Regions from separate parts of the Paenibacillus sp. KS-LC4 genome, predicted to be linked through region 1. Evidence: riboswitches for the same ligand, from Rfam matches in the RefSeq annotation. Region 1 holds a riboswitch; the other holds the start of a gene.
The links. Region 1 has a riboswitch for ZMP and ZTP ahead of V5J77_RS12790 (GNAT family N-acetyltransferase). Riboswitches for the same ligand answer to the same signal wherever they lie in the genome.
Positions count from the first base shown of each region.

Region 2: linked by a shared signal. The riboswitch ahead of rpiB (ribose 5-phosphate isomerase B) and the one ahead of V5J77_RS12790 (GNAT family N-acetyltransferase) in region 1 are both predicted to bind ZMP and ZTP.

Region 1 covers NZ_CP145905.1:2,990,442-3,001,604, reverse strand. The annotation lists gene V5J77_RS12815 (biliverdin-producing heme oxygenase) at 1-264, opposite strand, end outside; gene V5J77_RS12810 (family 78 glycoside hydrolase catalytic domain) at 468-3,161, opposite strand; gene V5J77_RS12805 (AraC family transcriptional regulator) at 3,310-4,179, shown strand; gene V5J77_RS12800 (TetR/AcrR family transcriptional regulator) at 4,265-4,840, opposite strand; gene V5J77_RS12795 (MFS transporter) at 4,999-6,201, shown strand; gene V5J77_RS12790 (GNAT family N-acetyltransferase) at 6,336-7,463, opposite strand; ZMP/ZTP riboswitch at 7,510-7,591, opposite strand; gene V5J77_RS12785 (hypothetical protein) at 7,651-7,782, opposite strand; gene V5J77_RS12780 (SDR family NAD(P)-dependent oxidoreductase) at 7,745-8,020, opposite strand; gene V5J77_RS12775 (phosphotransferase) at 8,035-9,021, opposite strand; gene V5J77_RS12770 (MFS transporter) at 9,356-10,468, opposite strand; gene V5J77_RS12765 (aromatic ring-hydroxylating dioxygenase subunit alpha) at 10,723-11,163, opposite strand, start outside.
Region 2 covers NZ_CP145905.1:5,828,948-5,840,110, reverse strand. The annotation lists gene ychF (redox-regulated ATPase YchF) at 1-287, shown strand, start outside; gene prfA (peptide chain release factor 1) at 474-1,544, shown strand; gene V5J77_RS24745 (HemK/PrmC family methyltransferase) at 1,694-2,785, shown strand; gene spoIIR (stage II sporulation protein R) at 3,103-3,855, shown strand; gene V5J77_RS24735 (L-threonylcarbamoyladenylate synthase) at 4,592-5,665, shown strand; gene V5J77_RS24730 (manganese efflux pump MntP family protein) at 5,948-6,460, shown strand; gene V5J77_RS24725 (low molecular weight protein arginine phosphatase) at 6,475-7,053, shown strand; ZMP/ZTP riboswitch at 7,151-7,231, shown strand; gene rpiB (ribose 5-phosphate isomerase B) at 7,385-7,837, shown strand; gene V5J77_RS24715 (TIGR01440 family protein) at 7,913-8,536, shown strand; gene glyA (serine hydroxymethyltransferase) at 8,678-9,925, shown strand; gene V5J77_RS24705 (hypothetical protein) at 10,121-11,163, shown strand, end outside.

The DNA.
Region 1 (11,163 bases):
GCCGAGTGCAAGCAAATCGCGCTCCAACAGCGGAGTTTTCGCACGGCTTTGAATAAACTCGCCAAGCTCCTGCACGTTTTGCTTATGTAATAAAGCAGCAATATGGCGCTCAATAGGCTGAATAAAACCGTAAAACTTCTGTAGGTAAAGGGAGTAGTCCATTACGTTTAACGTTTGATTCATGATGGCTTTGGCAAAGCGGTTATCTTCGATCTGCTTGTGATTCACAGCAGTCTCTTCCTTCAATCGGGCCATGACGTTCATGGGGGCGCTCACTCCTATCCATTTGTAGGCTCTTCGCCTTCAAAGAAGAAACACTTGTCTGCATAAACAACACTGTGCTTCACGCTGATAATGTAAGTTCTCATCGTATGATCAATACGTAATTATAACTGAGAAAATTAATATTATCAAAGTGTTTCTTCATGGATCTCTGTCTAAGCACACAATCGCTGAACGTTATATCATTAGTTGTCGTAAGAAAAATGATAGTGGCCTGAGCCGAGCGTAAGCGTCACACTTCCTGCTTCTTCATGAATTGCGGTTATGCCCGCCGCTTGGGCAAGCGCAGCACCATTTTCAAGCACGCGGGCTGCCGATTGCGCCCCTGGAAGCTTGAGCGTTGCAGAGGCATTGCCCGGCACCGTCACCTGAATTTCCATTTGTCCCGCTTCTGTGCAGCGCCAGGAGGATACGACCATTCCATACATCGTCGTAAGCCTCGCTTCAGCCCATGTCAAACCCGGTCCCGGCTGCGGGCTGATTTTCACATGCTTGAATCCCGGCTGCTCCTCATCTGGCTGAATGCCTGCCACGTAGCTGTACAGCCATTCTCCGATAGCGCCATAGGCATAATGGTTGAAGGAGTTCATATCTGCGCTCCAGAAGCTGCCATCCTCCTTGATGCCATCCCAATGCTCCCAAATCGTCGTGGCGCCTTTCGTAATTTGATATAGCCAGGATGGATAATCCTCTTGCAGCAGCAAGCGATAAGCCAGATCATTGCGCCCAGCCTCGCTAAGCACAGGATTTAAATACGGTGTTCCAACAAAACCTGTCGTCAGATGGTCATTTTGTTCCTTTAACAGCTCCGCAAGCTTATGCTCGGCTTTCTCTTTCGCTGTCCCCGATACGAGGCCGAAGCGCAGCGCCAGAACGTGCGCCGTTTGTGTCGGGACAGACAACCGCCCGGACGGGGTCACGAACTCATGCTGGAATGCAGCAATAATTTTCTTATGCCAAGACGCAAGTCGCTCGTGGTCCGCAGCCTTCCCTAATGCTTTAGCTGCTTTTGCAACAAGCGATACCGAATAAGCGTAATAAGCTGTTGCTACAAAATCTCTATCGGTTGCCCCGACATAGCTGCCCGCCTTGGAATCAAGCCCGAGCCAATCGCCAAAGTGGAAACCGGTATTCCACAAATAAGGATCGCTGCCCTGCTCAAAAATATACTGAATCCATTGGTTCATGCTGTCATATTGAGCCTCCAGCAGCCTTGTATCGCCATACGCTTCATACAGCGTCCATGGACAGATGACCGCCGCATCGCCCCAGGCCGCGGAGGAATGACTTATATCCCCCCAGCCTTCGGAAAACTCAGGCTTCAGATTAGGAATGTAGAACGGAATCCCCCCTTCTGGCGTCTGGTCAGCTTTTAAATCTAGCAGCCATTTCGTGAAAAATGGAGCAACATTCATCACATAAGAAGCTGTTCGAATGAACATCTGTGCGTCTCCCGTCCACCCAAGCCGTTCGTCTCGCTGCGGGCAATCGGTCGGCACATCGACAAAATTACCTTTTTGTCCCCAGACGATATTGTGATGCAGTTGGTTCACCTTCGGATCCGAGCATTCAAAAAAGCCTGTACGCTCCATATCCGAATGCAGCACAATGCCGCTAAAAGCCTCAAGCTTTATCGGCGCCTTAAAGCCTGTCAGCTTTACATAGCGGAAGCCTTGAAAGGTGAAATGCGGCTGAAAGGTCTCCTTCCCCCTCCCCTTCAATGTATACTGGATGCGCTGCACGGCATTGCGCATATTCTCCGTATAGAAGTTGCCAGCCTGATCCAGTACCTCAGCATGCTGCAATTCAACCAGTTGTCCGGCGACTCCTTCAACCTCAAATTTCACCCAGCCGACCATGTTTTGGCCAAAATCAAGCACCGTATCGCCGTCCGGCGTATGAATGACAGCAATTGGCTTAAGCGTTTCGGCAGTGCGAACAGGCTCATTTACCTGCTGAGTAATTATTGATTTAGACTGGGCAATGATTTCAACCGAATGCCAGATGTCTGAATCTGTCGCTTGCCCGTTATGCCATTCCAGCTCCAGCCGGGCGTCGTAGCGCTCGCCATGATATATCTCCGACATCAGAATTGCGCTTCCCGTCGCTTGCCAATTGCTGCCTGACACGACAACGTCCTCCGTGCCGTCCTCATAGCTAATATGAAGCTGGAAGAGCAGCGCCGTGCGCGAGCCATAGGTTTCTTTTTCCTGCTTCCAGCCTAGCTCTCCTTTATACCAGCCATTACCTAGCAGTGCGCCAATCCCATGCGTGCCCACGCTAAGCTGCTCCGTTACATCGTACACCTGATATTGCAGCCGTTTGCCGTAGCTTGTCCACCCTGGTGTAAAATAGCAGTCGCCAATGCGATTGCCATTCCATTGCAGCTCATACATGCCTAGCGCTGTAGCGTAAATCCGTGCGCTTTTGACCGTTTTTTCAACGGTGACAAAGGTTCTGAGCAGCGGACAGCGCTCCGCATCCTCTTCCCTCGCAGCCAAATGGGATGGCGCGCTAATCCACTCCGCAGTCCACTGGCTGTAGTCCATGAGACCGGTTTCAAAAAAGGCCGTTTCTGACCAATCACTGCTCTCCAAAGCCTGCCCGCCAATCCACACCTTTACCCGGTAAAAATAACGCGTGCGCGCTTGCAGCTCGATTTGATCCAGCACGACATGAACAGATTGACCAGAAGCGTTCCGGCCAGAATCCCATAAAAGATGCCCAAACGCTGGATCAAGTGATACTTGCAGCTGGTACGCCTGCTGCTTAATGTCTCTTGCCTCCGCTTGAATTTGCCAGCTGATTCTTGGCTGTAGCACGTCAATGCCCAGTGGATTATCCAAATATTCACATCTGACTTTAACGATCTGGATCATGAGACGACCTCCTCTAATCAGGAAAAGCTGCTGTTCATTACTTACCCTGTTATCGTATAATTATAGCGACCATAACCAGAAAAAAACCTTGTATAAAGGCCAACATATCCCGGTTATTCAGCCATCCAGTTAAAGGGGGAGCATAGCTATGAAACGACCTGTGCAGTGGTTTAAAGGCGAGCATTTTTTTGGCGAGCAGCTTCTGATTTTTGTTAATCGCTGCTCGGAGGATTTTAATCTCCCTCTCCATGCCCATGATTTTGTAGAGTTCACCTTCGTTGCCGAAGGAAAGGGCTTTCATCATATTGGCGATGATATCGTTGCTGTGAGCAAAGGGCTATTTTTCACCATACCGGTTGGCGTTCCACATGTGTTCAGACCTTCTACCTCCGATCCATCCGAGCATCCGCTCATCGTATACAATTGCTTATTTGCGCCGCAGCTGCTGCAAGCGATGTCCACCTTTTTTGTGACCGATCCACTGCCGGCCTCTTATTTAGAGGAGCTGCAAAGTGATCAAGCCACCTATCATACGATTCAAGACCGCGATGGCTCCATAGAAAAGCTGCTCGTCGCCATGTATCAGGAGTTTTCCTTCTCGGCAGCTGGCGCAAGCACATACTTGTACACCCTTCTCGTGCAATTGGTCATTACCACTCACCGACTGCGAAGCGACGAACACCCGTTGATTATAAAAGATGTCTCTCACTTCAACATGCTCGTTCAGTTTATGGAGCAGCATGTCCATGAGGAACTGACACTTGCGATGCTGGCCACACGCTCTGGCTGGAGCGTCCGACATTTGCAGCGGTTATTTGTTCAAAATACCGGGCAAACCTTTGGAAGCTATTTGAATCAGCTGCGCATACAAAAAAGCTGTGAGCATTTACGCTTAACACAGCTTAAAATTAGTACAATTGCCGCAATGGTCGGCTATAGCCACATCGACTCTTTTAATGCACTGTTCAAGAAGAGGGTCGGTCAGACACCGAGCCAATATCGCAAGCAGTTTAGATGAGGCCATTAGTTCGGTTTACAGCAGGGCTTCAATTGTCTTGCAGCGGCACTGCGGTCAAGCTTGTTCTACCAGCCTCCTATCCCAGCTATTGCTTAATCCCTTCGAAAGCGCTCGTTATTAATGACTTCATGATCTTGTCCTCTAGCCCATCTCCTGTCACTAACAACCGATAGAAAATCGGCCCATATAGTAAATCTATACTCAATTCGACATCTAGCTCACGCTTCAGCTCCCCGCGCTCAATCCCTCGCATGAGCAGCTGCCGCGCTTCGGCGCGGCGTGGGCGGACATACTCCTCTCGTAAAGCGACTGCAAGCTTATCATCAACTTGTCCCTCTCCAATAATTTCCGTAATGACGCTTCCTTCACGACTTGTTAAAAATCGAGATAATTGAGTCGCATGGAGCAAAATATCTTCAAAGACAGAACCCGTATCCGGTATCGGCAGCCTTTCACTTATCGCATACATAAAACCCGCCATCACAACGGCTCCTTTATTAGGCCACCATTTGTAGATGGTCGCTTTACTCACCTGAGCCTGCTCAGCAATTTTATCAACAGTAACGCCGCCAAATCCAATTTCAAGCAGCAAGTTGTAGGAGGCTGTTAATATTGCACGCTCCGCTTCTACGTTGCGAGGTCTCCCTCTTTTTGCATTCAATAGTTTTAGCTCCTTTTGTAGACTTTTCTTTACATTATATAAAATTTTGGGCGCGTTGAAAAAAAACATTTTAAATACTGTACGTATAGTATATAATATAGCCATAAAGATACAAAGCATTGACACCATCCATTTAAACAGAAAGAAGGCCTCTTATTATGAACAGCTTACAGTCCAAGGACAACTCCATCCCGAACTGGCTCATGCTTCTTCTAGCCGCTGCTTGCGGTCTCATTGTCGCAAATCTGTATTATGCCCAGACGTTAATCGGGCCGATTAGCACTTCCATCGGAATACCGCTAGGTGCAGCGGGATTAATCGTGACGCTTACTCAAGTCGGTTATGTCATCGGCCTATTGTTTATCGTGCCGCTAAGTGATTTGATTGAAAATCGGCGTTTAATCATCGCCTCATTAATTGTCGTCCTTATCGCGTTAATCGGAACGATATTCGCCTCTAATACATCGCTCTTCTTAGCTGCTGCTTTATTTCTAGGAATAGGCTCGGTTGCTGCGCAAATTCTCGTGCCCTATGCCACTTTCCTCGCAGCAGAGGAGCAGCGCGGACGCGTCGTAGGCAATGTCATGAGCGGCCTGCTGCTAGGCATTATGTTTGCTCGTCCATTAGCCAGTCTCATGACGGAATATTTGGGCTGGCGGGCAGTTTTTATTTTATCCGCCATCGTCATCCTAATGCTCGCCGTTGTTCTATCCCGCGCCCTTCCACAGCGGAAGCCAGCACCGTCCCTTCAATATGGAGCCTTAATTCGCTCATTAGGCTCGTTATTGAAGGCAACGCCTATTTTACGTCGCCGCGCCTTTTATCAAGCTTGCTTATTTGGCTCCTTTAGCTTATTCTGGACCGTCATTCCGCTGCGTTTAGCTGAATATTTTCATTTAACCCAGCAAGGTATCGCCTTATTCGCTCTCGCTGGTGTAGCAGGAGCCGTAGCGGCACCTATTGCCGGCAGACTGGCTGATCGCGGCTTGACTAAACTACTAAGCGGCATCGCAATTGCCGTCTCTGCTCTTTCCTTTTTGACTGCCTATCTCGTGCGTGGGGATTCTTTCGCCGCTCTGGCGCTGCTGCTAGCTGCTGCTATCGCTCTGGACATGGGTGTGTCTGGAAATCTCGTATTGGGTCAGCGCGTGATCTATTCGCTAGGCAGTGAGATGCGGGGTCGCCTTAATGGATTGTTCATGGCGATTTTCTTCATCGGTGGAGCTGTAGGTTCCTTTTTGGGAGGATGGGCTTATGCTTATGGGGGATGGACGTTAGCTTCCTTGATCGGTATCGCTCTGCCAGTCATTGCCTTTCTATATTACTTAACCGAGGTAAAAGAGTCATCAGGAAATGCCTAATGCTTAATATGGCTTAGCACAAAAAAAAGGGGAAGCGCTGCTTGAACCAAGCCTGAAGGAGCAAGTCAAGCGCTTCCTTTTTTGTACACACACTCTCTCTGGAGGCTGCTCTAGCAGTTTCCCTTCATAGGCGGTTATAGCTTTTTCTCATATAAATTTGCGCTCCAGCCCTCTGCGTCGTATCTGCCACATAAATTCAAGCCACAGCTAACATAAAAGGCGTTAAGCGATGGATTTTCTGCCATGCAATCGAGCCGCATAAAGGATTTTTCACGCTCGCGAATATAAGCTTCCGACCAAGCGAGCAGTTGAGCGCCAATGCCTTGCCCCTTGATACTGCGCGCTACAGCCAGTCGATGCACATAACCGGCATCCATATGAAATTGCTCTCCCCAGATCGGCTCGTCATCCCATTCGACCGAAAAACAGCCCGCAAGCTCGCCCTGCAAGTAAGCGACGAATACTTCTTTTTCTTTAATAAAATTGTATAAATATTCCATTGTAAAAGCATCCTCGCTCCACTGGCGCAAGCCCTTCGCCTCATAGATCCAGCGGGCTGCCTCCTTGTATAAACGAAGCATTGCTTCAAGATCATGAGGTGCAGCACGATTAATTTCAAGCTCAACTTTCGAGGCAGGCACTGACAAGCTCGGGCCCGGGCTACCCGGACACTTCTCTTCATGCCAATCATATTCAATAATAGCTGCTGTTTGCTCAGCCCACTCTAGGCCGTGCAGCCTTGCCACAACATAAAGTGCAGCGTCCATGCCTGCCGTCACTCCTGCGGACATGATGAATTTCCCGTTATCTACGTAACGAACATTTTCAACCATCACAGCACTGGAAGGCGCAAGCTCGCGAAGCAAATCGAGCGCCCGGCGGTTCGTTGTAATGTGCAGCCCATTAAGCAAGTTCGCTTTGGCGAGCAGCAGCGCACCTGTGCATACAGATAGAACAAGCTCAGCATGCTGTGCCGTTTGGCGTATCCAATTCGTCAGCTTCTCATTGTGCATTTCCGTGCGCGAGCCCATACCTCCAGGAACGATTAATAGATCAGGCTCAGGACAATCGTCGAAGCTATACGCTGGTGTAATCGCAATGCCGCTAAGCGTATGCAAAGCTTCCTTCGTCTCGCCAACCGTGTACACTCTAAAATCCCGGTCTTTTCCACTTGAGATAGCAAATATATCAAACGGACCAGCAAAATCAAGTGTATCCACTCTCTCATAAACTAACACGGCTACATTTCTCGTCTGCTTCATTTTTCCCTCTCCTTAAAAAAAGAAAAGTATTTGGTCAGGTGACCAAATACTTTGCCCAGGCGAACGGCTGCTATGACATATGCGCTCCCCCGTAGTACTCTACGTTTTCGCCAGTTACGCATACCAAATAATTAAAGCAAGTATAGCTGATATCCGTTAATTGTCAATAACTAAAGCCGACTTTTTTCTAAATTGGCAGCGGATTTCCTTCGTGATTAGCAAACATAAAACGGCTGTCCAGCATGCGGCGCTGCTCCAATAGCCCAATGATGCCACGCGCGCTATCGCGCGCATCCAGCGGCGCTTCTCCACCGCCCATATCCGTCCGCATCCAGCCAGGATGAATGCTCAGCATACGCTGCAATGCCTGATTCATTCGTGACATCCAGCTCCACTAGCGATAGCCGCTCGCCATACTTTTCTACAAGTACCGTCAGCTTGACATTCGCTTCATTAGGGTTGCGGACACCTGCCACAACCGTATGCCCTCGCGCAAGCGCCGCGCTCGTCAGCTCATAGCCAAGTCCTCGCCCTGCCCCTGTAATTAAAATGTTCATGCTCCCAGCTCCCTTTATTTGATTTTTTGCCCGAAGCAAGCCTCTGCTTCCTTGAGCGACTGCTCCAGGCTGCTGCGCAGCTGTACCATCCACATCGGTTCGTTGTTCCATGCTTCTGCCATCGCCCGCTTTACACGAGCATATTTGTACAGGCTATTAAACCGCTTGCAGCCAGGCAGCATTGCCTCCGTCTCCACATTCCATACAAACTCGGACGTATAGCCGTCTATGAAATGCTGCTTCTTAAGCAGCCAATCCTCTGGAGCAATAAACTCCTGCAGGTTATCCAGCGCTACATAAATGTCCATCGCATACCAATGATACATCGCATCATCAAAATCAATGACATGGCAGCAGCCGTTGTCCGAATCATAAAACACATTATCACATTCGAAATCATAATGAATAAGACCGAAATACGTATTAGAAACCGGCAACGTCTGAAAATAGCTCCTGAGTTGCTGCACCTCGTTAAGCGCCGCTGTTTCCTTCGGGAAGGCTGACAGCTCCACCTCAATCCACTCCAGTACCTCTTTATACGACCAGCGGCGATAGGTCTCAGGAGAATAAGCGCTAGACAAGCAGTGAAGCTGACCTAGCGTCTTCCCATAGGTAAATAGGGCAGCAGCATCGAAACCGCTTTGCTCAAAGGCTTGCCCAGGCACACGCTTAAATACGGAAGCTGTGTAATCTCCCCAGGGTGTTGCTGCTTCCACAAGCACAGCTCCTTGCTTCGATGCAATCGCTTCCAGAACGTTGAAGCCATTGTCCTTCAAGTAGGCGATAAATGCAAGCTCCGCTAGCGTATTGGCCTTATTTTTCTCCAATTCCGGCGCAAAGCGCAGCAGCCTTGTATTTCCTTCAAACCGAAACGGATAAATGGCGTTGGACGATATCCGGTAATAGTTAAACAGATCAAGCGAATCCTCGTCATAACACCAATTTTGCAGCAGCATCTCGGCCAATTCGACATTATTAAACAAATATTTGAATTTTATCATTTATTTTGCAGCCCCTTTAGCTCAGTTTGCGCTATTTTAGCGCGCAAAAAAACCGCAGGCATAGCCATGCGGTTTTTAACATCAAACAGCAACTATCCATGAGAGTGACAGACGGCTAGCGCCTGCCTGACTATTTAATTCACAATCACCATCATATTCATTATCATCGTATTAGCCCGGCTGTTCATGCCGCTCACTCCCTTCAACTACATAATGGACCGATCCTGTTAAAGCTTCTGAATGAAAGCACTTTCAGTTTATAACACCAAACCTATATTTGTAAATATAAACCTGATTTAAAGACCCAAATGACTTCTGGGCAGCTGCTCTACATTTAAGAGGGAATCCTTTTTCCTACTTGGTTTGCCGACCCGGCAGGACGAGGCTCTAGCTGCTTGCGCCTTGCTGTAAAACCGACCATCGCAATAAAGCATAAGCTGAACAGCAGTAAATACAGCTTGTTAACGCCCCAACTCGCAATGACGACTCCTCCCAGGGCACTGCCAATAATTCCTCCAATGCCGGAAGTGAGCGCCACAAATAACGTCTGATACGTCGCTTTGGCATAGCTTGGCGCATAGCGATTAATCACCTCAACCGAAGCGCTTGCCATGAATGCAAAGGCGATGCCATCAAACAGCTGTACCGCAAGCACCAGCCCCACCTGAGTGGAGAAAGCCATAACGAGGCATTTCAAGCTGTAGCAAAAAGCAGCCAGCATCATCATTGAAATTAAACCAAAGCGTCTATGCAGCTTAACCGCGAACCAGAACATTGGAACCTCAATAATAGCGGCAATGCTGTAAGCAGCCCCAATCCAGCCTTTATCAAAGCCTGCCTCCTTGAAGTAAATCGGAAGGAAGTTGAAATTCATCGCAATCGACGTAGAAATAAGAAAGCTGAACAGCACGAAGGTCAAGAAGCTTTGATGCTTCAAGATTTGTGAAGCATGCTGCTTCACAGACACCTTCGCTCTCGTTACCGCCTTATACGGGATGGTATAAAACGTTATGAGTGCCACAACCATAAGTAATGCATAGCTAATGAAGCTGGCACTATATCCGATGTTGCCATATACAAACCCGGTAATGAACGAGCCGAGCGCAAAGCTCAGCGCACCCCAAAGCCTGATGCTGCCGAAGGAAAATCCTTGACTATTCGCGATTTCAACCGTCAGCACATCACTCAATGGCGCAGTGGACGATTGAAACATCGCATAGAAGAAGGACACTAAACATAACGCAACGACCGTATCAAAAAAATAATAACCGCATGCTAATAAAGGCGTAAGCAGCAGACACAGCAGCAGGATACGTCTGGGATCGGATAATCGATCATTTAAAATCCCCATTATCGGCTGTGCGAGAATTCCTGTTAGCGATAGCATCGACAAAATCAGGCCAATGCTGATGAGACTTATACCCTTCTCACTTAAATAAATACTCATGTATGGACCAAACGATGATAAAGCTAAATAATAAAAAAAAATAATAAAGACTCAATTTTCTCAAGTTGTCATCTCCAAAGTCAGCATCAAATCTTATTCTCTATTACTTTATCATTAGCAGCAGCCGAAAATCTGCTTTCCAGCTAAAAAAAGCACAATTACAAATGAACTCGCCATAAAACAGGAAAAGAGCCAGCCCGGAAGGCTAGCCCCTTGTTTCCTGCTTGTTAACGAACCTCCCTATATAAAGGTTATTAGGACGTGTAGTTTTTGCCTAGACCAAGCTCCGTTAGCAGCTGGCGGTAAGCGATTGAGGTGCGGTCTGCCGGAATATGTGCTTCCGCCTGAAGATCAAGCGGCAAATCCTCCGGCGTTTGTGCTTCGACCATATCGGCATCCTCCTGGAACACCTTCAAGTTAAAATCAATCGTAGCCTGAATCGGGGCATCTTTATCAAAATTTCGCGTTATTGGGCAGAAAAGCCTTGTATAGCGGGCCGATACGGGAGAGGCGCAATTTAATATATGGAGTCTCCCCTCATCTGGAAAATAAACGGTAAGCGATGCAGCGAATGGCGGGAAAACACGGAATTCGCGCAGCCACATAAAGCCATCTGGTGCTGGATTATCCTGTCCCTTGCCATAGTTGCTGACCGTGCTCCAATATTCGGCAAGCAGCTCCTGCCCTTCCCGCTT
Region 2 (11,163 bases), 2.8 Mb from region 1:
TGATCCGTGCAGCATACAAGCTGCTGGGCCTTTATACGTATTTTACGGCAGGCGTGCAGGAAGTTCGCGCTTGGACAATTCGCAGCGGGACGAAGGCGCCGCAGGCGGCGGGCGTTATTCATACGGATTTCGAGCGTGGCTTTATTCGCGCCGAGATTGTATCGTTTGACGATTTGTCTGCTGCTGGCTCGATGAACGTGGCGAAAGAGCGTGGCCAGGTTCGTTTGGAAGGCAAGGATTATGTTGTAAAAGACGGCGATGTTATTCATTTCCGTTTCAACGTTTAGATTTTGAAGGAGGAGGGAGCTTTCGATCTGCTGCACAAGCGGATTCGGGGGCTCTTTCGTCTAGGTGGACAAGCTGGCAAACGGATAAGTAAAAACTGGGCGCGGCGTAAGGAATTCGCTTGTCGATAGATTGACGCGTATATGTTATAATGGAGTATCAAAGTGTGATAACAGAGGTGAATGATGGTGTTGGACCGTTTACAAGCACTAGCCGATCGTTACGAGAAGCTTAGTGAGCTGCTGTGTGATCCAGATGTAGCAAGTGATCCGAAGCGCCTGCGGGAATATTCCAAGGAGCAGTCCGATCTGCAACAATCTTATGAAGCTTATACTGAATATAAACAAGTGTCGGAGCAACTAGACGATGCGAAGATTATGCAGGGCGAGAAGCTGGATGATGAAATGCGCGAGATGGTCAAGATGGAGATTGACGAGCTGTCTGGCCGCAAGGAAGAGCTGGAAGAGCAGATTAAAATTTTGCTTCTGCCGAAGGATCCGAACGATGACAAAAACGTTATCGTGGAAATCCGCGGCGCTGCTGGCGGCGATGAAGCGGCTTTATTCGCTTATGAGCTTTACCGGATGTACACGAAGTTTGCGGATACGCAAGGCTGGCGTGTAGAGCTGATGGATTTTAATGAAAATGATCTTGGCGGCTTTAAAGAGGTTATTTTCATGATTACGGGCAAAGGCGCCTACAGCAAGCTGAAATTCGAGAGCGGCGCTCACCGGGTGCAGCGTATTCCGGTAACGGAGTCTGGCGGCCGTATTCATACGTCCACTTCAACCGTTTCGGTTATGCCGGAGGTTGAGGAAGTCGAGGTCGAGATTTTCGACAAGGATATTCGGGTAGATACGTTCTGCTCCAGCGGCGCTGGCGGTCAGTCGGTTAATACGACAAAATCCGCTGTCCGGGTGCTGCACGTACCGACGGGCATTATGGCGACCTGCCAAGACGGCAAATCGCAAAATGAAAACAAAGCTAAAGCGCTGCAAGTATTGCGTGCGCGCATTGTCGATGTACAGCGTCAAGAGGAAGAAGCGAAATATGCCGGCGAGCGTAAAAGCAAAGTCGGAACGGGCGATCGCAGTGAGCGGATTCGCACGTACAATTTTCCGCAGAGCCGCGTGACGGATCACCGTATCGGACTTACGCTGCATAAGCTTGATTCGGTTATGAACGGCGATATGGAGGAAATTATTTCGTCGCTGACCATTGCAGAGCAAGCGGATATTATGGAGAGAGAACTGAACTAAGTTGCTTTCCCAAGGTGAGCTGCCGACTAAGGCATGCGGTATGAAGAGGCAGGATTTTCGAGCATCAGTGCTTGGAGAGCCTGCCTTTTATGCGGCTATGTGCTAAATGGCCGAGCATTTAGGGAAGTAAAGAAGGGGACGTTGAATAGATGGGTGACAGGTTCAAGGAGTGGAGCGTTTTGCTGCCTTGTACGATTAGAGAAGCCTGCTTGCAGGCTTCTTCGTTTTTGGCGGGGCAGGGCGTTGAGGAGCCGCGCAATAATGCGGAGCTGCTGCTCCTGCATCTGCTGGGCATCGGGCGCATGGAGCTGCTGCGCGACGGGGGCGAGCCTTTCCCGATTGAGCTGGCTCCGGCGTGGGATGCGCTCATAGGGAGAAAAGGAAATGGCGAGCCGGTGCAATATATTATCGGCGAGCAGTGGTTTTATAGCAGGCCGTTTGCGGTTACGCCGGCCGTGCTGATTCCACGGCCCGAGACGGAGCTGCTCGTCGAGGCCGTGCTTGAGGCGGCGGACCGCCTGTGGCCGGAAGCGGCACAGGCGGAAGCAGAGGGCGCGCCAGTGGAGGGCGCGGCCGGAGCGGGCTTTGCCGCTGCTGTGAGCAGCGGCAGCGGGGGCGAGCAGGCGAAGCAGGAAGAGGCGTCAGCAACAGCTGCTGACGCGATTAAGGGCTGGGCTGCGCGGCCGACGGTGCTTGATGTCGGCACGGGCAGCGGCGCCATCGGCGTGACGCTGGCTGCGCTGCGTCCGCTCTGGCGCGTATGCGCGTCCGATCTTTCGCCGGACGCGCTCGCTGTCGCCCGCACGAATGCGGCCCGCCATGGGGCGGCGGGCCGCATGGCATTCGTGCAGGGCGACCTGCTGGCGCCGTTCCTCGGAACGGGCGGCGCCGCCGCAAACCAAGCACCCGCCGCGGCAGACCTCCGCGTCGATGTGCTGGTGTCCAATCCGCCGTACATACCGGCGGATGACCTCCCGGGCTTGCAGCGCGAGGTGCGGGATTACGAGCCGCGCCTCGCGCTGGATGGCGGTGCGGACGGTCTGAACCCGTACCGCCGCATGGTAGAGCAGCTTCCGCTGCTAAGGCAAATGCCGCGCATCGTCGCCTTCGAGCTGGGCATGGGCCAAGCGGAAGCGGTGGCGAAGCTTCTAAGGGAAGCCGGACCATGGGACGAGGTGCGGACGATTACGGATTATGGCGGCATTGACCGCCATGTTATCGCGGTTCGCACTAACGGATAGGCAGGATGAACAATCTCATTTGCATTCTACTGTTCTGCTATTTCTAGGATTGAAATGCGCCGTGCTCTCAGAGGACGGCGTTAGTTGTTTACGCTTGAAATATAAGCATTTATAAGTTTCACACTTATAAATGGGCTTATATTTCTACGACAAAGCTCTTCATCGCCATGGAGGGACGACGAAGTCGTTTTTGCTTGTCTATTAAAATTTACTAGCTTTGAGGTTTATAGAACGGGAATCGCGGACATACTTACGGATAGATACGTTCCGGAACGCAAGCAGAGGTGCCGACGGGTGCCATCGAGAGGAGCTTGTGTATGTCCCGCCATTATTCCCGTTTTTCTTACCGTAGGTCCGTTGTTCTTATTGTGGTTGTGCTTGCTGTACTTGTGATGAGCTGGGAGCTGCAAAAGGTAGATGCCGCTGTAGCTGGCAGTCATATTCCGAAGGAGTCGATCAGGCTCCGCATATTGGCTAATTCCGACGCCCCTGCCGATCAGGCGGTTAAACGCGTCGTTCGTGATGCGGTAGTAGAGGCGATGAATAGCTGGGTAACTGGGCCGCAAACAATAGAGGAAGCCCGTGCAACGATGCGTCAGCATATGGGCGAGATGGAGCTTGTGGTTGGCAAAGTATTGAGCAGCCGAGGTTTTGATTATGCGTTTCACATGGAGCTTGGTCAGGTTCCTTTCCCTACTAAAATGTACGGAAGCGAAGTATATCCTGCTGGCAGCTACGAAGCGCTGCTCATTACGTTAGGAGAAGGAAAAGGCCAAAACTGGTGGTGCGTGCTGTTTCCGCCGCTTTGCTTCATCGACGCAGCATCCGGGGAAGCGGTAGCCGCTGATGCCGAGGTAGAGGCGACCAATGCAGTAAGCAAGGCAGAAGCGAAAGAAGCGAAAGCATCTGTAAAAAAGGCGTCCGTACAAAAAGCAAATACCGGCGAGGTCGTACATGCCAAGCAGGATTCTGCTCCTAGCAAAGCGGAGGGCGAAGCGCCAGAAGCGAAATTTTTTCTTTGGGAAATGCTGCAAAAGCTGCTTGCTTGGGTGCAAAGCCTGTTTGCCTAGAGCGTGTGTGTAGACTTAAGTAAGCCAGAGCCGATCACATGTAGTGTCAAACATAATGCCTCTCCAGCAAGGAGTGTCATACATTATAAAGGTGAGCATATTTTTTGGAGTTAGTGTCATATTCATCTTTCCAGACGATTACAACCTTTGCAATGATAGGTTTGGTGGACAGAGCGGCCGCTATTTCAACAAGATTACGGGAAAGGCATTGGCGGCGGACTCAGGTGAGGCTAATACGCTGTCTTTAGCTATTTTGACGGGATAATGAGCACGATAACGAATTTCCTGTCCGCTTATGGTTAGAAATCGAGTCAACAGCGAGAATAGCGGATTCTCAGTCCTCAAAAAGAGAGAGGCGTCCCGAGCTGTGCGGTCTTCTGCAATGTACTTTAGTCAGTCACAGCCACATTGGCAAGACAAGCGCGGCAAATGCTCGACAACCGCTGTTTTGGCTCGGCAACTGAGGTCTTTGCGACAATCGTGCGCTTTTGTTTTCAGGCATCAAACCACCAGATGGGCTTGGCTTTCTGTTAAGCTCTGAGCAGAGAGTGGAAGGAGCACTTATGCTTGCATACACATCCTATCATGCAGAAGTCCATACATTGATTTGAGCCGGTGAGCATCCGTGGGCTGCGGTATTGCTGCTGGCTCTGTTTTTATCCAAGCGTATGGTATACTAACGGGAGTATACGGACTAGAAGGATGACTATAACAGCGTAAGGATTGAAGGATAGAGATGACGACAACGAAGGTATGGCGCATGACGGATCAATATGCGGAGGCTTCTATTGCGGAAGCAGCGGAGCTGCTTCGCCTTGGAGAGCTTGTGGCTTTCCCGACGGAGACGGTGTATGGACTTGGGGCCGATGCCCGCAGCTCGGAGGCCGTGGCGCGGATTTTTCAGGCCAAAGGCCGCCCCTCTGATAATCCGCTTATTGTTCACATTGCAAATATTGCGCAGCTCGATGAACTGGTGCTGCCTTATTCGTTGCTGGCGAAGCAACTGATGGAGCAACTGTGGCCGGGACCGCTCACGCTTGTGCTTCCCGTTCAGCCGGGAGCCGTGTCGCCGCTTGTGACGGCGGGCTTATCCACGGTCGGCGTGCGGATGCCTTCCCATCCGGTAGCGCTGCGCCTCCTTGAAGCCGCAGGCTGTCCAGTCGCCGCGCCGAGCGCTAATCGCTCAGGCAGGCCCAGCCCAACGCTCGCAGACCATGTGGCCGAAGACCTTAACGGCCGTATCGGCGGCATTGTCGATGGCGGTGCTACAGGCATTGGCCTTGAGTCGACCGTCATTGAACTGACGGGCGAGCGGGCGCTTCGTATTTTGCGCCCCGGCGGCGTAACGGTGGAGCAACTGCGCCAAGCGGCGCCGCAAGTGGAAATTGATGCGCCTGTGGATGTCGAATCGGCAGCAGAGGAGCTTGCCGTGCCGCGCTCCCCGGGCATGAAATACACGCATTATGCACCGAAGGGCGAGCTTAGCATTGTGCAAGGAAGCTCAGCGGCGAGGCGTGTTGCTTATATGCAGGAGCAGGTGCTGCAAGCTGCACAAGCCGGACTGAAAGCAGGCGTGCTCGTGTTCAATGAGCAGGCCGCTGCCATGGAAGGCGGGTCCGCCCTCGTGCTCACTTATGGAGATGAGCGGCAGCTGGAGCAGGCTGCGCATCGTCTTTATGCGGCGTTGCGCCAGTTTGATGCTGCTGGCGTGCAGCGAATTTGGGCAGAGGGCTGCGTGCCAGATGGCATTGGAGCCGCGCTTATGAATCGGCTGCTCAAGGCAGCTGGTCATCGCATGAATCAAGTATAAGGTGAGACAAGCTTAAGCCAGAGAAGAGCCAGAGCTCTATTTTTCACTAGAATCGCGTAAGTCTGTGCCTGTTGTGCAATCCTATGAAGTGATGTGTTTCAAGCCTTGGAGTTTGCCTTATATCATACAAGGGTAAGATTATGTCAAAAACCGATTAAACAAGCTATAGTATGTTTGTCCCCACACCCGCATATGTTGGAGTATTAATGTTCTTGGACGTGGGGGGAGATCGTTTTGTGGGGTAGCCATATCCTTGGAGGGCAATTTGTTACACTGCTGCTTATGGCGGTTGCGCTTGGCATGGATGCTTTTTCGCTAGGAATTGGAATAGGGCTGCGCGGCATTCGTTGGCTCCATATGATCAGATTAAGTGCCATTATCGGGATATTTCATATTATTATGCCGCTTGGGGGCATGTACGCTGGGGGATTCGTCAGCGGCATGCTCGGTCATGTAGCAACGGCTGCTGCTGGTGTACTGCTGGTGCTGCTCGGCGGGCATATGATTTATAGCTCCTTGCGGGGAGAGGATGCACAAACCTTTGATCACCGCACGATTTGGGGAACGATGCTGTTCGCGCTTGGCGTTAGCGCTGATTCTTTTTCCGTTGGCGTAACGCTCGGCATGTTCGCAGCTGATTTACTGTTGACGGTGCTGCTGTTTGGCTTTTTTGGCAGCATAATGTCGATCATGGGACTTCTGCTTGGCCAAAAGGTCAGTCACAGGCTGGGCGGCTACGGCGAGGCATGCGGCGGCGCGGTGCTGCTCGTATTCGGTTTAATGTTTATTTTCTGAAAGGGGCATGCGGCATGAAGCGCATTTTGTTCATTTGTACAGGAAATACCTGTCGTTCTCCGATGGCGGAGGCGATGCTGAAAAATATGGCAAGCCAGCAGGACGTAGCTATAGAAGTACGTTCGGCAGGCATTTCGACGATTGACGGTTTGGCCGTTTCCGGCCATGCGACAGAGGTGCTGCGCGATTATGGCATTGAACATCAAAGCTCCTCGTGCGCGCTGACTGGAGAAGCGGTGAAATGGGCAGACCTCGTGCTGACGATGACGGCCAGCCACAAAAGAGGTCTGCTTCAATGGTTTCCTGAAGCTGTCGATAAAGCACATACTCTCAAAGAGTATGTCAATCAGGATACGGACGTGCTGGCAGACATTAAGGAGCTGGAGCAGCTGTATACGGAGCTGCATATGAAGCAGACGCTGGGACAGCAGCTGACAGATAGCCAGCGTAATCGTCTGCTCGTGCTGGAGCGCCGCATACCGAGCTTTGATATTATAGACCCGTTTGGCGGGACGCTTGGGAATTACAAAAGCTGCGCTGAGGAAATTCGCAGCTGCTTGCAGCTGCTGCTCGCGCGTTTAAAGCAGGAATAAACGGATGACTGCGGCGGCGCAAAAGTGAAAGTGTGAATTTAGGCGTAGGAACGATTGATTTTTCACAATATTTCGGCTATGATGGGTACAGATATACGGTTTCCGATGTGACTGGCGACGGAAGTGGGTAACCACGGTGGAGCATCGGAACATACGGCCGGTCGCCTGGGCAAAGAGCAGCATGCTGATGAGCATGTCATGCTCTTTTTTCGTCTTTGGGACAAATTTAGGTATAATAAAGGCGTCGAATTGCGGAAGCGGAGTTTATGTGCCGAGCGCCGCAAGTATCATTGCAAGTGCAGCATCGTCATACTTTGGAGGAGGTTTATACGTGAAAATTGCCATTGGCGCCGATCATGCCGGCTATCGGCTGAAGGATGAGATTGTACCATTTCTGCTATCGCTTGGACATGAAATTGAAGATTTCGGTTGTGACTGCAACCAATCGGTCGATTACCCGGACTATGCACTGCCTGTAGCTGAAAAGGTGGCAAGCGGGGATGTGGATCGCGGCATACTCATTTGTGGAACAGGCATTGGCATGTCGATTGCCGCTAATAAGGTTAAAGGCATCCGCTGCGCACTGGTGCACGATTTATTTTCCGCCAAAGCGACGCGCGAGCATAATGATACGAATGTCATTGCACTCGGAGAGCGGGTCATTGGCCCTGGCGTTGCACAGGAAATTGTTCGTATTTGGCTGGAAACGCCATTCTCCGGCGGCGAACGCCACGAGGGACGCATTCATAAAGTAGGCCAAATCGAGCAAAAATATAACGCTTAAGCTAAATGAGTACGGAAGAAGGCTTTGCTGCCTTCTTACATGGAAACGGTTAGTCAGACAAGGAGGCCGCTTGCGATGAGTGCAAACGAGGAAACGTTAGCGATAGCAAGGGAAGTGGAGACGATCGTTCGCGAGCTTGCGGCAGCAGGCAGTCTGCGGGCTGGACAGCTTCTCGTCATCGGCACGAGCACGAGTGAGGTGCTGGGTCAGCGTATTGGAACGTCGGGCACGCTTCAAGCGGCTGCGGAAATTTTCGCTGGAGTAGAGGCGGTACGCCGCGACATTGGCTTTTATCCCGTGTATCAATGCTGTGAGCATTTGAATCGTGCGCTCGTTATCGAGCGTGAAGCCGCTGAACGCTATGGGCTTGAACTGGTCGCGGCGATTCCCGTTCCGAAGGCAGGAGGCTCCATGGCGGCCTACGCATATCGGCACATCAGCGATGCTTGCCTCGTCGAGACGGTAGCTGCTCATGCTGGAATAGATATCGGCGATACCTTCATCGGCATGCATTTGCGCAGAGTAGCGGTTCCAGTGCGGCCTTCTATTCGCAGTATTGGTCAGGCGCATGTCACGATGGCGGCTACGCGGCCAAAGCTGATTGGCGGTGTGCGTGCGGTGTATGAGCTGGGGGGCGTGGCAGACAGCCGTGATGCTGTTGTGTTGACTCCAGAGCAGTCGGCCGGGACTTGCGATTAAGCATTCGTATTTCATTCGTATTTCATTCGTATTTATTATTGGCAGATTTGGCGAATATCCCGTAGAACATGTATCTGACAAGCATATCCTGCTTGATCCTAATTTATATAACAAGTACACACTACTGAGGAGGCAATAATAATGGAAAATCTACGTAAACAAGATCCAGAGGTTTTGAAAGCAATGGGATTGGAATTGCAGCGTCAACGCGATAACATCGAGCTAATCGCATCAGAAAACATCGTAAGCGAAGCTGTTCTGGAAGCTTTGGGTTCTGCTTTGACCAACAAATATGCAGAGGGCTACCCAGGCAAACGTTTCTACGGCGGCTGTGAGCATGTGGACATCGTTGAAGATATCGCACGCGATCGCGCAAAAGAGCTGTTTGGCGCAGACCATGCCAACGTACAGCCGCATTCCGGCGCACAAGCGAATATGGCTGTTTATTTGGCGGCGCTTAAGCCTGGCGACACGGTACTGGGCATGAATTTGGCGCATGGCGGCCACTTGACGCACGGCAGCCCGGTTAACGCCTCCGGCTTGCTTTACAACTTTGTAGCATACGGCGTAAATGAAGAATCCTTCACGATTGATTATGAAGAAGTTCGCAAAGCGGCATTCAAGCACCGCCCTCGCATGATCGTAGCTGGTGCATCTGCATATCCGCGTATTATTGATTTCGAAAAAATGGCTAAAATCGCCAACGATGTAGGCGCGCTATTGTTCGTAGACATGGCTCATATTGCAGGTCTTGTGGCTGCTGGTCTTCATCCTAACCCAGTGCCGCATGCACATTTCGTTACAACGACAACGCACAAAACGCTTCGCGGTCCTCGCGGCGGCTTGATCTTGTGCCGTAAAGAGTGGGCGGCTGCGATCGACAAAGCGGTATTCCCAGGTACACAAGGCGGCCCTCTGATGCACGTTATTGCGGCTAAAGCAGTAGCGCTCGGCGAAGCTTTGCAGCCATCGTTCAAAACATATGCGCAAAACGTTGTGAAAAATGCTGCGGTGCTTTCCGATACACTCGTTGCAGAAGGCATTAACATCGTATCCGGCGGCACAGACAACCATCTGATGCTGATCGACACGCGTTCCCTGAACATCTCAGGTAAAGAAGCTGAGCATGTGCTGGATTCAATCGGTATCACAGCTAACAAAAATGCGATTCCTTTCGATCCTACGAGCCCGTTCATTACTAGCGGTATCCGTCTTGGAACGCCAGCAGCTACTTCGCGCGGCATGGATGAGAAAGCGATGAAGGTAATCGGCGAAGTAATCGCTGCTACGCTGAAAAATCCGAAGGATGAGGCAACGCTCGAAAAATCCCGTCAAATCGTTCGCGATCTGACAGCGCAATATCCGCTTTATCCAGAACTGAAATACTAAGCTTAAACTATGAAAAATGCCGCATAGGGCTTTGGCCTCTTTGCGGCATTTTTGCGTATAAACAAGCGTTTGGACGCTTTCGTCACGCTACAAAAAGGGAATTTTATTCATTTATGGTAGATATGTTATGCAGGAAAGACATTCGGCATGCTACAATAGTACAGACAAAGCTAAATGGAAGGTGATGGTACAGCCATGAGCGATACGATCTTTCTCGTTCTGATTGTCGTTGTCATTATCGGAATAGTAATTGTAAGTGTAACCCGAGCCAATCGTTGGCAACAAAGAAATGAAAATGGCTCCTCGCGGGGCAAACGAAGCTTGTCGTTAACCTCTTGGCCTTCGGAGGAGCCGCCGCTTGCGCTGGGTGTTCCTTATGAGCATCCTGCCCGCCCGGCTGCCGAGCGTCTTGAGGCTGCCCTTACGAATGATTTTGAAAACCGGATCAAGGATCGGGTGCTCAAGCAGCTGCCGAGCCTGTCCGATAAGGAATGGAAATGGACCTTCTTCGAGCTGAAACGGTTTTTCCTTATGTGCGGGTTGCTCCGGGGAGTTCCGATGTACAGCGGCCGCGCGGATCTCATCTGGCATGAAATGCTGATGTTTACACGGGAGTATGAGCAGTTTTGCACATCCTTCTGCGGCAGTCTGATTCATCATGCCCCGCACGCTGAAAATGAACGTCCAAATGTCGATGGCCGAGCGTGGTTTGATTGGGTATACACAGAGCTGTTTCAGCAAACGCCGGCAAGCGGGCGGGTGTGGGGCGCATTTTTCAAGATGCCGCTCCCTCGCGAGTGGATGGATGAGTTTGCCGAGCAATCGGAGCAGGCGCTGATGGAGAAGTGGTTTAATGCAAAGGCAGCGGCAGCATATCCTGATATGCAGAAGACGATAAATTATTTGCAGTGGCGCTTGAAATCGCAGCTTCATAGCAGCGATGAGCAGGCTAAGGCTTATCCGGGGGGAGCCCCTTCCTCCTGGAATGGCGGCTATGATCCGGTAATCGGAGCGACAGGCATGCTGTCCGGCTTGCTCATTTTTCATTCCCTATCCACTTCTTCGCCTAATGACTTTGCCGAGCAAATGCATGCAGCGCAGTCAAAAGCCCAAAGAGATGCCAATAGCAGCGGGTCCTCGACGTACGGCTGCGACGGATTGGGCTCCTCTCATGACCGTGATGATTCCGGCGGCGGTCATGACAGCGGCAGCGACTCATCCAGCTCCTGCGGAGGCAG